2 regions of the Faecalibacterium sp. i21-0019-B1 genome follow, and region 1 is predicted to be linked to the other one. Evidence: predicted binding sites of a transcription regulator. Region 1 holds the regulator's gene; the other holds the start of a gene.
What was found. The regulator NrdR, encoded in region 1, represses ribonucleotide reductase genes. The targets are predictions, from matches to a motif close to CACNANATNTNGTG.
Positions count from the first base shown of each region.

Region 2: a site for NrdR is predicted at 2,385-2,398, ahead of nrdD (anaerobic ribonucleoside-triphosphate reductase). Genes of this name have one in related genera too.

Region 1 covers NZ_AP031425.1:1,589,137-1,595,944, forward strand. The annotation lists gene ACGHP1_RS08030 (hypothetical protein) at 1-521, opposite strand, end outside; gene ACGHP1_RS08035 (hypothetical protein) at 518-1,318, opposite strand; gene ACGHP1_RS08040 (spore germination protein) at 1,315-2,775, opposite strand; gene ACGHP1_RS08045 (DUF421 domain-containing protein) at 2,854-3,546, shown strand; gene ACGHP1_RS08050 (DUF4363 family protein) at 3,556-3,924, shown strand; gene nrdR (transcriptional regulator NrdR) at 3,977-4,447, opposite strand; gene secF (protein translocase subunit SecF) at 4,486-6,808, opposite strand, start outside.
Region 2 covers NZ_AP031425.1:2,846,070-2,852,877, reverse strand. The annotation lists gene nrdD (anaerobic ribonucleoside-triphosphate reductase) at 72-2,243, opposite strand; rRNA gene ACGHP1_RS14185 (16S ribosomal RNA) at 3,060-4,570, shown strand; tRNA gene ACGHP1_RS14180 (tRNA-Ala) at 4,692-4,767, shown strand; tRNA gene ACGHP1_RS14175 (tRNA-Ile) at 4,771-4,847, shown strand; rRNA gene ACGHP1_RS14170 (23S ribosomal RNA) at 5,053-6,808, shown strand, end outside.

The DNA of each region.
Region 1 (6,808 bases):
ATTCCGTCCTGATACTGGTAAAGCCTCGGCATCTGGTCTGCGCACTGCTTGAGCTGCTCAAGCAGTTTGTTCGGAAATTCCTGCTTTTCTGCTGGAAGTTCCTCCAAAAATCCATCGTCTATTTCCAGCACAGAAACTTTTGCCGATACCCTGCCCTGCCTGTTTTCCAGCACCGTACGCTCATACGCTGCAAGCAGCTCTGCCGATGCATCTTGATCGATCAGCAGATAATCGCACAGGCGGTAATCCGCTTTTTGCGGCAGTTGCTTTTGCGCCGCCGCCAGCGCTTTTGCCAGCGTGTCCGCCTGCGCCAACTGCAGCTGCACAGCCCCAGAAGCCTCGGATGCATCGGCGGCGGCTTCCGGAGCCTGATACAGCAGCCCTACGGTGATGGACTGTTCCTTCTGAGCAAGATACAGCGCACGCACCATGCTTTTTTCGGTGGTCTCGCAGCGCAGAAAAATCAGGCACCACCCGATCAAAAGCATCGCACTGAGAGAGCGCAGTTTCTTCTGCTTCATTTTGCCGCTCCTTTCCCGCACTGCACCGCGCGCTGCCACACGGTACGCACTGCCGCACAGAGAAAGCCGGTGCGGAAGATCGCGCAGGTGAGCCAGATGAGCAAAAGCAGCGCATCCATGCGGGAGAAAACATCTGCACTCCATGCCCGCAGCAGTTCCTGTGCCGGGTAATCCGCTGCGCCAAATACGAGGCACATCCCGGCAGTAAGACCCGCCTGTGCCAGAAAGGTGAGCCATGGCAGCCAGGACATGCTGCGCGGCTCTTCATAACCTGCAAGAAGCGGCCAGAACAAATACTCCGCATACAGCGGAACACGCGGCCAGCGGGCCAGTTGCACAGCATCTGCCGTCAGCAAGTGCGCCCAGTCCATCTGCCCGGCAAGCCCTGTCAGACAGACCAGCCCACCCAGCAGCACGAACCACCACAGCACCCGTGCCGGAGCATCCCAGCCGGAAGGCGGAATACACCACCCTGCCCAGAGCAAAAGCGGCAGCAGGCCGATCAGCGCCATGGAGCGGAACTCCTGCTGGCAGATGTTCTGGGCCTGCATTACGGTTCCAAACAACTCTGCCAGAAACCATGCTCCTGCGGAAAACAGCCAGACCCCCTGCATGGCTGCCCGCTGCCAGCAGGCAGAGAACACCCCACTGATGCATGTGAGCAAAAGAGCCTGAACCGCTCCATGAATGATCATCCCACGCGGAGAGATACCGGTCTGCATTTCTTCTGCCAGCGCAGCTGTCCACACGCTCAGTGCCAGCACGGGAGCAGAAAAGCCTTTCTGTTTTTGTATCATTTTCCCTCCCGTTTCTGCCAGATATTAAAGTCGTGCGCTGAAAGGCGGCGGTAGTTGCGGCGGATGATGCCATCCTCTGCCATAGGCCGCTGCGGGAACGGATGCGCCGCCAGATATGGCACCTGCAGGCAGGCTGTGCCGGAAAGACTGAGCAGAACTGCAAAAAAAGCCCCCGCAAGGCCCACCGGCCCGGCAAGACCTGCAGCCAGCACCACACCCAGACGCAGCAGCGTAGCAGGCTCGTACAAAGAGGGCGTGACGAACACCGCGATGGCCGTGATGCTTGCCACAAAGATCACCGGCGTGCTCATAAGCCCGGTGGCAATGGCAGCATCGCCGATGATCAACGCGGACACCAGACTGACCGAATGCCCCAGCGACTGCGGCATCCGCAGACCTGCTTCCCGGATGACCTCCAAAATGAGTATGACCAGCAGCATTTCCGCAAACAGCGGCAGCGGTGTGGCCTTCTCCGCCGCTTCGATCTTGTACAGAAGCTGCGGTGGGATCAGCTCCGGCAGGTAGACCGCCAGACAGACGAACACACCCGGCAGAAATACTGTGAGGTAGAACGAAACATATTTGAGGATGCGCAGAAAAGAGGAAAACACGGCGGTGGATGCATAATCGTCCAAGCACTCAAAATTTTCGCAGAAAAGAGCCGGAAGCACCATGGCAGAGGGACTTCCGTTGACCAGCACCACAATCTTGCCCTCACAGATCTTTGCCGCCGCCACGGCAGGCCGCTCGGTGTAGCTTACCGGCGTGAACAGCCGCGCCTTGCCCGGCAGCAGCCACGGCACAAAGTAACTGGAATCCAGCAAAAGCTCCGGCTTTGCAGCGGCAAGCGCTTTGCGCACACGGATCACCATGGCGGAGTCTGCCCTGTTTTTGCAGTAGCAGATGGCGTATTCCGTTTGCATTTCGGTATCGGCCTGCGCCACCTCCTGCACCAGATGTTCGGTACGGATGAGCCGCCGCAGCAGGCTCAGATTGACCCGCAGCAGGTCGGCAAAGCCTTCGCGGGAGCCGCGCAGATTGCCCTCCCCGGAAGGCTCGTCTACCGAGCGGAACTTCAGTCCCTGCACCGAGAAGGCAATGCCCTTTGCGCAGCCGTCCAGCAGTAAGACCGCCATGCCTGCCGTCATTCGTTTGATCAGATCAGCCAGATCTGTTACCGGCTCACTTTCTGCCGGAAATGCTGAGCCGTGCAGGATCAGCTCAAAGACCTGCGGCCCGGTGCAACGCTGGCCTGCCTGCTGCGGCGGTGCCTGACGGCTGGCCGCATCCAGTAAAAGCTCCCACAAAGAATCCAGGCTTGCCATGCCGTCAAACAGCAGGATGCTTCCCCTGCAATGATAAATCGTGATCTCCTTGGCATAATAATCCGCAGAGGTGCCAAACATTTTGTCCAGCACCGCAAGATTTGCCGCAAGGCTCTGTGATAACTGCCGCATCCAACCACTCCTTTGCACAGCAGTATGCCCGGCTACAGCGGCATCCATTCCGCCAGAAACGACAGGAGGTCTTGTTACTTGAAGCTTCTGATCTGCCGCACTATCATCATTTATCTGTGCGTTCTGTTTGCCATGCGGCTGATGGGCAAGCGCCAGCTGGGCGAACTGCAGCCAGAAGAACTGGTGTCCACCATTCTCATTTCCAATCTGGCATCCATCTCCATTGAATCGGAAGAGGTGCCCATCACATCCAGCCTGATCCCGCTGTTTCTCATTGCAGCGCTGGAACTGCTGGGCTCCGTGCTGAGCTTCCGCAGCCAGAAATTCTTCAACTTTCTCTCCGGCAGACCCAAAACGGTGATCTTGGACGGGCAGATCGATCAGAAAGCCTTGCGGATGCTGCGGCTGACCACAGCCGACCTGATGGAAGCGCTGCGCGGTAAAAATATTTTTGACCCACGGGAGGTCTCCTACGCGGTGATCGAGACGAACGGCACCCTTTCGGCAGCACTGCGGCCAGAAAAAGAGCCAGCCCGTCTTGCTGACCTGCAGCTGAAGGTGACCCATACCAACGCCACCATTCCCTTTGTGCTGGACGGACAGGTGCTGGAAGACAACCTGCGCTGGTGCGGCAAGGACCGCGCGTGGCTGGAACGCACGGCGCAGGCCAACACCCTGCTGCCGGAAGAAATTTTGCTGCTGATCGGCAACGAGACCGAGGATTATTTTTTGCTAAAAAAAGAGAACCGCCGTGCCGGCGGCTCCCATTGAGGTGAGCGGATGAAGCGGATCTATGCATGTATCGCCATTGTGGCCGTACTGTTGAGCGTAGCCTTTTACAGCAGCTGGAAGGTGCAGAGCTTTGCGGATGTGATCTCGGCAGACCTTGACACCGCCGCCGAAGCCATCCGCAATGCCGACTACCCTGCCGCCCGGCAGGCGCTTGCTGATGGTGCCGACCGGTGCGACCAAATGCGCACCAAAATGAACCACCTGCTGCGCACCGCAGATTTTACCGAGCTGGAAGCTGCACTGCGGGCGGCGGACGGACACCTGGAAATGGGTGCCCCAGAGGAAGCCTTTGGTGAGCTGCGCCGCGCACAGGTACAGGTGGAAACACTGGAATGGCTCTCGCACCGGCTGGTATAAACAAAAACACCGGCCCTGCCCCATTGGGCGAAAGCCGGTGTTCTGATGCGAATTATTTCTGTGGTTCCTTGCGGTCGCCCATCAGCTTTTTCAGCTCATTGAAAAAGCTTTCCACGTCTGCAAACTGACGGTAGACCGATGCAAAGCGAACATATGCCACTTCGTCGATCTTTTTCAGTTCCTGCATGGTCAGCTCACCGATGCGCACGCTGGGGATCTCACGGTCGTAGGAGCTGAGCAGCGTCTGCTCAATGCTGCTTACCGCACGCTCCAGCGATTCGTAGCTGACCGGCCGCTTGGCGCAGGCACGCACCATGGCGTTGAGCAGCTTCTGCCGGTCGAACGGCTCACGGGAGCTGTCCTTTTTGATGACCACAAGCGGAACAGTCTCCACGACCTCATAGGTCGTAAAGCGCATATGGCAGCTCAGGCATTCGCGGCGGCGGCGGATGCGCTCACTGTCTTCGGTGGGGCGGGAATCGATCACTTTGGATTCCTCGGCTCCGCAATAGGGACACTTCATGTTCTGTTCCTCCTGTCCGGTCTGACCGGGCTGTGTTTTTAGGCTTTGGTCTTGGGCTTGCGCTCACTCCACAGCACCCACGCAGAGGTGGAAACGCACAGCGAAGTGTACACGCCGCTGATCATGCCCATCATCAGCGGGAACGCAAAGGTAAAGATGCTGTCCAGACCATACAGCTTTGCCACGATGCACATAACGCCCAGCGCCATCACCGTGGTAATGGTGGTGATCAGGGTGCGGCGGGCGGACTGGTTCACCGAGTGGTTCACCAGCTCTTCAAAGGATGCCTTTTTGCCCATCAGGGTGCGGTTCTCGCGGATACGGTCGTAGACCACAACAGTATCGTTGATGGAGTAGCCAAGGATGGTAAGCATGGCGGCAATGAAGTTGCCATCCAGCGCGGTGCGCAGCAGCACAAAGGTGCCAAACACCACCATCAGGTCGTTCACAAGCGCCAGCACTGCCATCATGCCGCCGGTCAGGCCGCCGATGTTCTTGAAGCGCAGGGCGATGTACAGCAGGATCAGCACCAGTGCAAACACCACGGCAACCAGACTCTTCTGCAGGAACTTGGTGCCCATGGCAGCGCTGACGTTGCTCAGCGACAGCTGTTCAAAATTGTTGTCCGGGCAGCTTTCGTTCAGGCTGTCCAGCAGCTTAGCCACCTGCTCGGTAGTCACTGTTTCGGTACCGGGCATCGAGATTTTCAGGGTCTGGCCACCGGTAGCAACATTCTCGCCGGTCTGCAGGGTCAGGCCGTTATTCTCCAATGCAGAGGATGCAACCTTCTGCACATCCGACATGGTAAAGCTGCCCTCGTAGCTCAGGGTGATCATGGCACCGCCGGTGAACTCGGTATCCAGATGGACACCCAAAACCACAGCGCACAGCACGATGGCTGCCATCAGGCAGGAGGAGATCGTCAGGAAACGCTTGCGCAGGCCCACAAAGTCGATAGGCTTCTTCTCGGTTTTTTCCTTGCCGGGCTTTTCAGCGCCGTAAAGCCAAGGGTTGCGCAGAGCCTTGATGGATGCCGCACCGCGGATCATCACACGGGTAGCAAACACGCCAAACACAAAGTTCAGCAGCACGCCGGTGAGCAGCGTGTAACCGAAGGCATAAATAGTGCCTGCGGTGGAGGGGCCAAAGGCAAAGAACACAAAGTGGAGTGCCTTTGCAAACATGCCGTCCGAGGGGCCAAAGGCACCCATCAGCACGATGGCCACGATGACGATGGTCACGTTGCCGTCAACGATGGGGGTCAGGCCGCGGGCAAAACCGCTCTTGAGTGCGCCATCCAGCGACTTGCCGTTTTTCAGCTCTTCCTTGATGCGTTCTGCCGTGATAACATTGGCATCCACGCCCATGCCGATGGCAAGGATGATGCCTGCGATGCCGGGCAGGGTCATGGTAAAGCTTTCAAACACCGGGAAGTAACCGGAAACGAACGCCAGCGTTGCTGCCACCTGACCAGCCAGTGCAATACATGCAAGGAAGCCCGGCAGACGGTACAGCATCGTCATGAACACCACGATCAGTGCAAAGGCGATCAGGCCGGCCAGAACCATGGCGCTCAGGCTGTTCTCGCCCAGACTGGGGCTGACGGTGGAATAGCTGTCCACCGTCAGTGCAAAGGGCAGTGCGCCGGAGTTGATCTGGCGGGCCATCTTGACGACCTGCTCCTGCGTGAAAGGATTGGAAGCCGAGCTTGTAATGATGGCAGAGCCATCGGTAATAGCGGTGTTGACCGTGGCCGTGCTCACGTTTTCATCGTCCAGCCAGATGCTGATGGTGCCGCCCGATGCAGCCAGCTTTGTGGTAGCATCGCCAAATGCCTTGGCACCGTCATCGGTGAACTTCAAGGAGACGAAATATTCCGAAGCACCGCCATTGCTGACGGGGCCATACTGAGCTGCGGCGCTCTCGATCATGGAGCCGTCCAGGATCAGCTCACCGTCCACACTGCTTCCCTCGCGGAAGGTCAGATAGGCGGTGGTGCCGATCTCATCGATCGCAGCTTCCGGGTCAAAATCCGTCTCACCGGACTGCCACGGGAACTCCAGGATCAGGCTGTCGGAATTGTTGTCCACATACAGCTCATAGTCGGTCACGTTCAGCGCCACGAGACGGTTCTCAATGACGAGCTGGGCTGCTTCCAGCTGTTCTTCGGTAGCATCGTAGCCATCCGACGGCACAAAGGTGACGTTGACACCGCCCTTAATATCCACACCGAAGCGGATATCCTTTGCACCTTTGATGTAGGTCGTGGTCGTATCGCCGTACTTGGCATACACACCGAAGAACGCAGTATACACAAATACCACGATCAACAGCACTGTGGCGATCAGATGCCATGCTTTT
Region 2 (6,808 bases), 1.3 Mb from region 1:
CACTTTGGGGGAGGTGGCATCGCGTCAGCGATGACGGAGAGGGCAAGGATGCTTTCCTTTCTACAAAAAGGTTACAGATGCAGCACGCGGTCCTTGATCTCCTGCGTGCGGCCCTGATTCCAGAACTGGGTGCCGATATAGCCACAGGTGCGGCGGGCAACGTTCAGCTTGTTCTGGTCGCGGTTGCCGCACTTGGGGCACTCCCACACCAACTTGCCGTCATCCTCCACGATCTTGATCTCGCCGTCATAACCGCAGACCTGACAGTAATCCGACTTGGTGTTCAACTCCGCATACATGATGTTGTCATAGATGAACTGCAGCACACTTATGACGGCTTCCAGATTGTCCTGCATGTTGGGCACTTCCACATAACTGATGGCACCGCCCGGGGACAGGCGCTGGAAGTCGGATTCAAACTTCAGCTTGGTGAAGGCATCGATCTGCTCCGACACATGCACATGGTAGCTGTTGGTGATATAGTTCTTGTCGGTAATGCCGGGCACGATGCCAAAGCGCTTCTGCAGGCACTTGGCGAACTTGTAGGTGGTGGATTCCAGCGGGGTGCCATAGAGAGAGTAGTCGATGTTCTCGGCCTTTTTCCAGGCGTTGCACTTGTCGTTCATGTGCTGCATCACGCTCAGAGCAAAGGGCTTTGCACCGGCATCGGTGTGGCTCTTGCCGGTCATATACTTCACGCACTCATACAGACCGGCATAGCCCAGACTGATGGTGGAGTAGCCGCCGAACAGCAGCTTGTCGATCTTTTCCCCCTTTTTCAGGCGAGCCAGTGCACCATACTGCCACAGAATGGGAGCGGCATCGCTGGGAGTGCCCAGCAGCCGCTTGTGCCGTGCCTGCAGTGCGCGGTGGCACAGGGCCAGACGCTCGTCGAAGATCTTCCAGAACTTCTCAAAGTTGCCCTTGGAGGAGAGTGCCACATCCACCAGATTGATGGTGACAACGCCCTGATTGAACCGACCGTAGTATTTGGGCTTGCCGGTCTCGGGGTCCACATAGGGGGTCAGGAAGCTGCGGCAGCCCATGCAGGTGTAGCAGTGGCCTTCGCCGTTTTTGTCCACCTTGAGCTCCAGCATCTTCTTCTCGGAGATATAGTCGGGCACCATGCGTTTTGCGGTGCACTTGGCGGCCAGCTCGGTCAGATAATAGTAGGGAGTGCCGGGGCGGATGTTGTCCTCTTCCAGCACATAGATCAGCTTGGGGAAGGCGGGGGTGATCCACACACCGGCCTCGTTCTTCACGCCCTGATAGCGCTGGCGGATAGTCTCCTCAATGATGATGGCAAGGTCTGCCTTCTCCTGCGGATTGCGCGCCTCACCCAGATACATGAACACGGTGATAAAGGGGGCCTGACCATTGGTGGTCATCAGCGTGACCACCTGATACTGGATGGTCTGCACACCGCGGTTGATCTCGCTGCGCAGGCGGCGCTCTACGATCTCCTTCTTGCGCTCGGCAGAAACGTCCAGACCGGCCATTTCCACTTCTACCTCAGCGGCGATCTTCTTGCGGGAGACATCCACAAAGGGGGCGAGGTGGGTCAGGCTGATGCTCTGGCCGCCGTACTGGTTGGATGCCACCTGTGCAATGATCTGGGTGGCGATGTTGCAGGCGGTGGAGAAGCTGTGAGGCTTTTCAATATAGGTGCCGGAAATGACGGTGCCGTTCTGCAGCATGTCCTCCAGATTCACCAGATCGCAGTTGTGCATGTGCTGGGCAAAGTAGTCGGAATCGTGGAAGTGGATCAGACCCTCCTGATGTGCCTTGACGATCTCCGGGTCCAGCAGCAGACGGGCGGTCAGATCTTTGGAGATCTCACCGGCCATATAGTCGCGCTGTACGCTGTTCACGGTGGGGTTCTTATTGGCGTTCTCCTGCTTGACCTCTTCGTTCTGGCACTCGATCAGGCTCAGGATGCGCTCATCGGTGGTGTTGGTCTGGCGCTTCAGGCTCTGCACATAGCGGTAGGTGATGTAGTGCCGGGCCACATCATGTGCCTTGATGTCCATGAGCTGGTTCTCCACCATATCCTGCACTTCTTCCACGCTGACGGCGCGGTTCAGCGCCTGACACTGGTCGGTAACAGCAGCGGCGATCTGGGTGATCTGGTCCTTGGTTAGACGGCTCTGGCCGCTCACGGAATCGCTGGCCTTAGTAACAGCGGTGATGATCTTGGTGATATCAAAGGGGACCTCTGCACCGTTGCGTTTGATGATCTTCATCGGCTCTCCTCCTTAACAAATAAAGCACAGTGTGAACGGGTATCTCTTACAATAAGAGATACCCGTTTTACGCACACGATATCCAACAAACTGAATGTAGCTCTATTCTATCACTATCTAGTGGCAAGTCAAGGAAAATACCACTACATTTTGCGTTTTGGAGTTTTAGCCAAAATTCATGGATAATTTTCAGGATAAAATCTGAGCCAAGACCTCTTGACAACGCACACCTGTTTCCGAGGTGTAATATCGCAAAATATTATACGGCGAAAGCTTTATAATACATTATATAAGTAAAGAGAAAGGGCATTTGTGCCAAGCTGCACCAAAGCAGCTGCGGCGCATATACCTCACGGTCAGATGCCGTTTCCGGTCGTGCGCAAAAAAGAATGGAAAAAATCTGTCAAAAAGTGTTGACAAGGAGGCGGGGGTGTGGTATTATACTTGAGCGCCAAGTGCTGAGGCAAAAGAATGACTTCCGAAGCCTCAGCAGGAAGCCCTTGAAAAGAACCAATAGACGCAGAAAACACCAGCTGACACTGAGATGCTTGAAGCAGTCCAAGTTCAGAAAGTTCAAAAGCTTCTAAAAAATAAGGCTTGACAAAAAACCACTTCGGTGGTACAATAAACAGGTCGTCAGCCGAAAGGCTGAGGCGCTACAGGACCTTGAAAATTGAACAATATCGAAAAACTTGTAAGGAACCTTTTAAGTGTTTGGAAAAACACTAAAAACAATTCCAAAAGTAATTCACACAGGACGCAAGCGATTGCGTGCTGAGCGAACAAGATTTAACACTTTAAAAGTGATAAATATCATTTATAAAGAGTTTGATCCTGGCTCAGGACGAACGCTGGCGGCGCGCCTAACACATGCAAGTCGAACGAGCGAGAGAGAGCTTGCTTTCTCGAGCGAGTGGCGAACGGGTGAGTAACGCGTGAGGAACCTGCCTCAAAGAGGGGGACAACAGTTGGAAACGACTGCTAATACCGCATAAGCCCACGGGTCGGCATCGACCAGAGGGAAAAGGAGCAATCCGCTTTGAGATGGCCTCGCGTCCGATTAGCTAGTTGGTGAGGTAATGGCCCACCAAGGCAACGATCGGTAGCCGGACTGAGAGGTTGAACGGCCACATTGGGACTGAGACACGGCCCAGACTCCTACGGGAGGCAGCAGTGGGGAATATTGCACAATGGGGGAAACCCTGATGCAGCGACGCCGCGTGGAGGAAGAAGGTCTTCGGATTGTAAACTCCTGTTGTTGGGGAAGATAATGACGGTACCCAACAAGGAAGTGACGGCTAACTACGTGCCAGCAGCCGCGGTAAAACGTAGGTCACAAGCGTTGTCCGGAATTACTGGGTGTAAAGGGAGCGCAGGCGGGAAGACAAGTTGGAAGTGAAATCTATGGGCTCAACCCATAAACTGCTTTCAAAACTGTTTTTCTTGAGTAGTGCAGAGGTAGGCGGAATTCCCGGTGTAGCGGTGGAATGCGTAGATATCGGGAGGAACACCAGTGGCGAAGGCGGCCTACTGGGCACCAACTGACGCTGAGGCTCGAAAGTGTGGGTAGCAAACAGGATTAGATACCCTGGTAGTCCACACCGTAAACGATGATTACTAGGTGTTGGAGGATTGACCCCTTCAGTGCCGCAGTTAACACAATAAGTAATCCACCTGGGGAGTACGACCGCAAGGTTGAAACTCAAAGGAATTGACGGGGGCCCGCACAAGCAGTGGAGTATGTGGTTTAATTCGACGCAACGCGAAGAACCTTACCAAGTCTTGACATCCCTTGACAGACATAGAAATATGTAATCTCTTCGGAGCAAGGAGACAGGTGGTGCATGGTTGTCGTCAGCTCGTGTCGTGAGATGTTGGGTTAAGTCCCGCAACGAGCGCAACCCTTATGGTCAGTTACTACGCAAGAGGACTCTGGCCAGACTGCCGTTGACAAAACGGAGGAAGGTGGGGATGACGTCAAATCATCATGCCCTTTATGACTTGGGCTACACACGTACTACAATGGCGTTAAACAAAGAGAAGCAAGACCGCGAGGTGGAGCAAAACTCAGAAACAACGTCCCAGTTCGGACTGCAGGCTGCAACTCGCCTGCACGAAGTCGGAATTGCTAGTAATCGTGGATCAGCATGCCACGGTGAATACGTTCCCGGGCCTTGTACACACCGCCCGTCACACCATGAGAGCCGGGGGGACCCGAAGTCGGTAGTCTAACCGCAAGGAGGACGCCGCCGAAGGTAAAACTGGTGATTGGGGTGAAGTCGTAACAAGGTAGCCGTAGGAGAACCTGCGGCTGGATCACCTCCTTTCTAAGGAGTCAGGCAAGGACAGGACATCAAAAGATGGACAGTCCTTGGACAGGTAACAAACGAGAAGAGTAGATATTGTTCGATTTTGAGGGCCCTGAAAAGGGAACTCAATTCCTAATGTGGGGGTTTAGCTCAGCTGGGAGAGCACCTGCTTTGCAAGCAGGGGGTCAAGGGTTCGATTCCCTTAATCTCCACCACATGGGCCAATAGCTCAGCTGGCTAGAGCACACGACTGATAATCGTGAGGTCGATGGTTCGAGTCCATTTTGGCCCACCATGTGATGTTTCTCAAAGTTCCGGGAGACCGGGCTTTGAAGAACATCACCAAGACGTACCTTGAAAACTGAATAATAACTGCGAAACAAAGATTATAGTAAGTTCTTTTTAAGAAATATTGCAATTTCAAAAGGAAGGGTAACAATAATCTTCGTTGGCAAGAGAGAATCAAGAGGATACCAAATGTTCCAAGAGAACGTTTGAAAGGTCAAGCGAACAAGGGCGCAGGGCGAATGCCTTGGCACTGGGAGCCGATGAAAGACGTGATAAGCTGCGATAAGCTTCGGGGAGCTGCAAATAAGCATTGATCCGGAGATCTCTGAATGAGGAAACTCACCTGGGTTCATACTCAGGTACGTTATACTGAACTTCAAAATAGGTATATCGAGGGAACCGCCTGAACTGAAACATCTAAGTAGGGCGAGGAAGAGACATCAAACGAGATTCCGTAAGTAGTGGCGAGCGAACGCGGAAGAGGGCAAACCGAGAGTAGAAATACTTTCGGGGTACGGAGCGCATTTAGGACTTAAGTTGTTAACCGAACGGCATGGGAAGGCCGGTCAGAGAGTGTGAGAACCACGTAGGTGAAAACGACAAGAGCCGAGCGAATTCCAGAGTACGGCCAGACACGTGAAACCTGGTCGGAATACGGGGGGACCACCCTCCAACCCTAAATACTACCCAGTGACCGATAGCGTATAGTACTGTGAAGGAAAGGTGAAAAGCACCCCGGGAGGGGAGTGAAAAAGAACCTGAAACCCTGTGCCTACAAGCACCTAGAGCGCGTCAAAGCGTGATAGGGTACTTTTTGTAGAACGGTCCGGCGAGCGATTGTATGCAGCAAGGTTAAGGACTTAAGGTCTGGAGCCGAAGCGAAAGCGAGTTTGAAAAGGGCGTTAAGTTGCATATAATGGGCCCGAAACCGGGTGACCTACCCATGGTCAGGTTGAAGTGGAAGTAAAATTCCATGGAGGACCGAACCGACCTCCGTTGAAAAGGCGGCGGATGAACTGTGGGTAGCGGAGAAATTCCAATCGAACCCGGAGATAGCTGGTTCTCCCCGAAATAGTTTTAGGACTAGCCTCAAGTTAGATACCTGGAGGTAAAGCACTGAATAGCCTAGCGGCCGAGAGGTTAGCGAAGCTTATCAAACTCAGAATGCCAGAGTATTGATGCTTGGGAGTCAGACAGTGTCAGATAAATGTCATTGTCAAAAGGGAAACAGCCCAGATCTACAGCTAAGGTCCCAAAGTCAGGTTAAGTGGAAAACGATGTGAAGATACGTAGACAACCAGGATGTTGGCTCAGAAGCAGCCACTCATTCAAAGAGTGCGTAATAGCTCACTGGTCGAGCGTCTTTGCGCGGAGAATTTAACGGGGCTAAACCTGACACCGAAGCTTAGGCAATACAGCAATGTATTGGGTAGGGGAGCGTTGTATACGCGGTGAAACAGTAGCGCAAGCGGCTGTGGAGTGTATAGAAGTGAGAATGCCGGAATGAGTAGCGCGAATGCAGTGAGAATCTGCATGGCCGAAAGCCTCAGGTTTCTGGAGGAAGGTTCGTCCGCTCCAGGTTAGTCGGGAGCTAAGGTGAGGCCTAACGGCGTAGCCGATGCACAGACGGTAGAGATTCCGTCACCACCAAAAGAGTTAAGCACAGGGACACATATGAAGTCTCGGAGCCGGGTGTTGGTTCCGGTAGCGATCGAGGGAAGTTAGTACCGAAGTCCGGGATGGAAGATGGCGAGAAAAGCTGTGTGAATTTCTGCGGTGCCCGTACCGCAAACCGACACAGGTAGGTAGGAAGAAGATTCTAAGGCCAACGGGAGAAGGGTTGTTAAGGAACTCGGCAAATTGACCCCGTAACTTCGGGAGAAGGGGTGCTGCAGCAATGCAGCCGCAGAGAATCGGCCCAAGCAACTGTTTACCAAAAACACAGGTTTGTGCTAAATCGAAAGATGA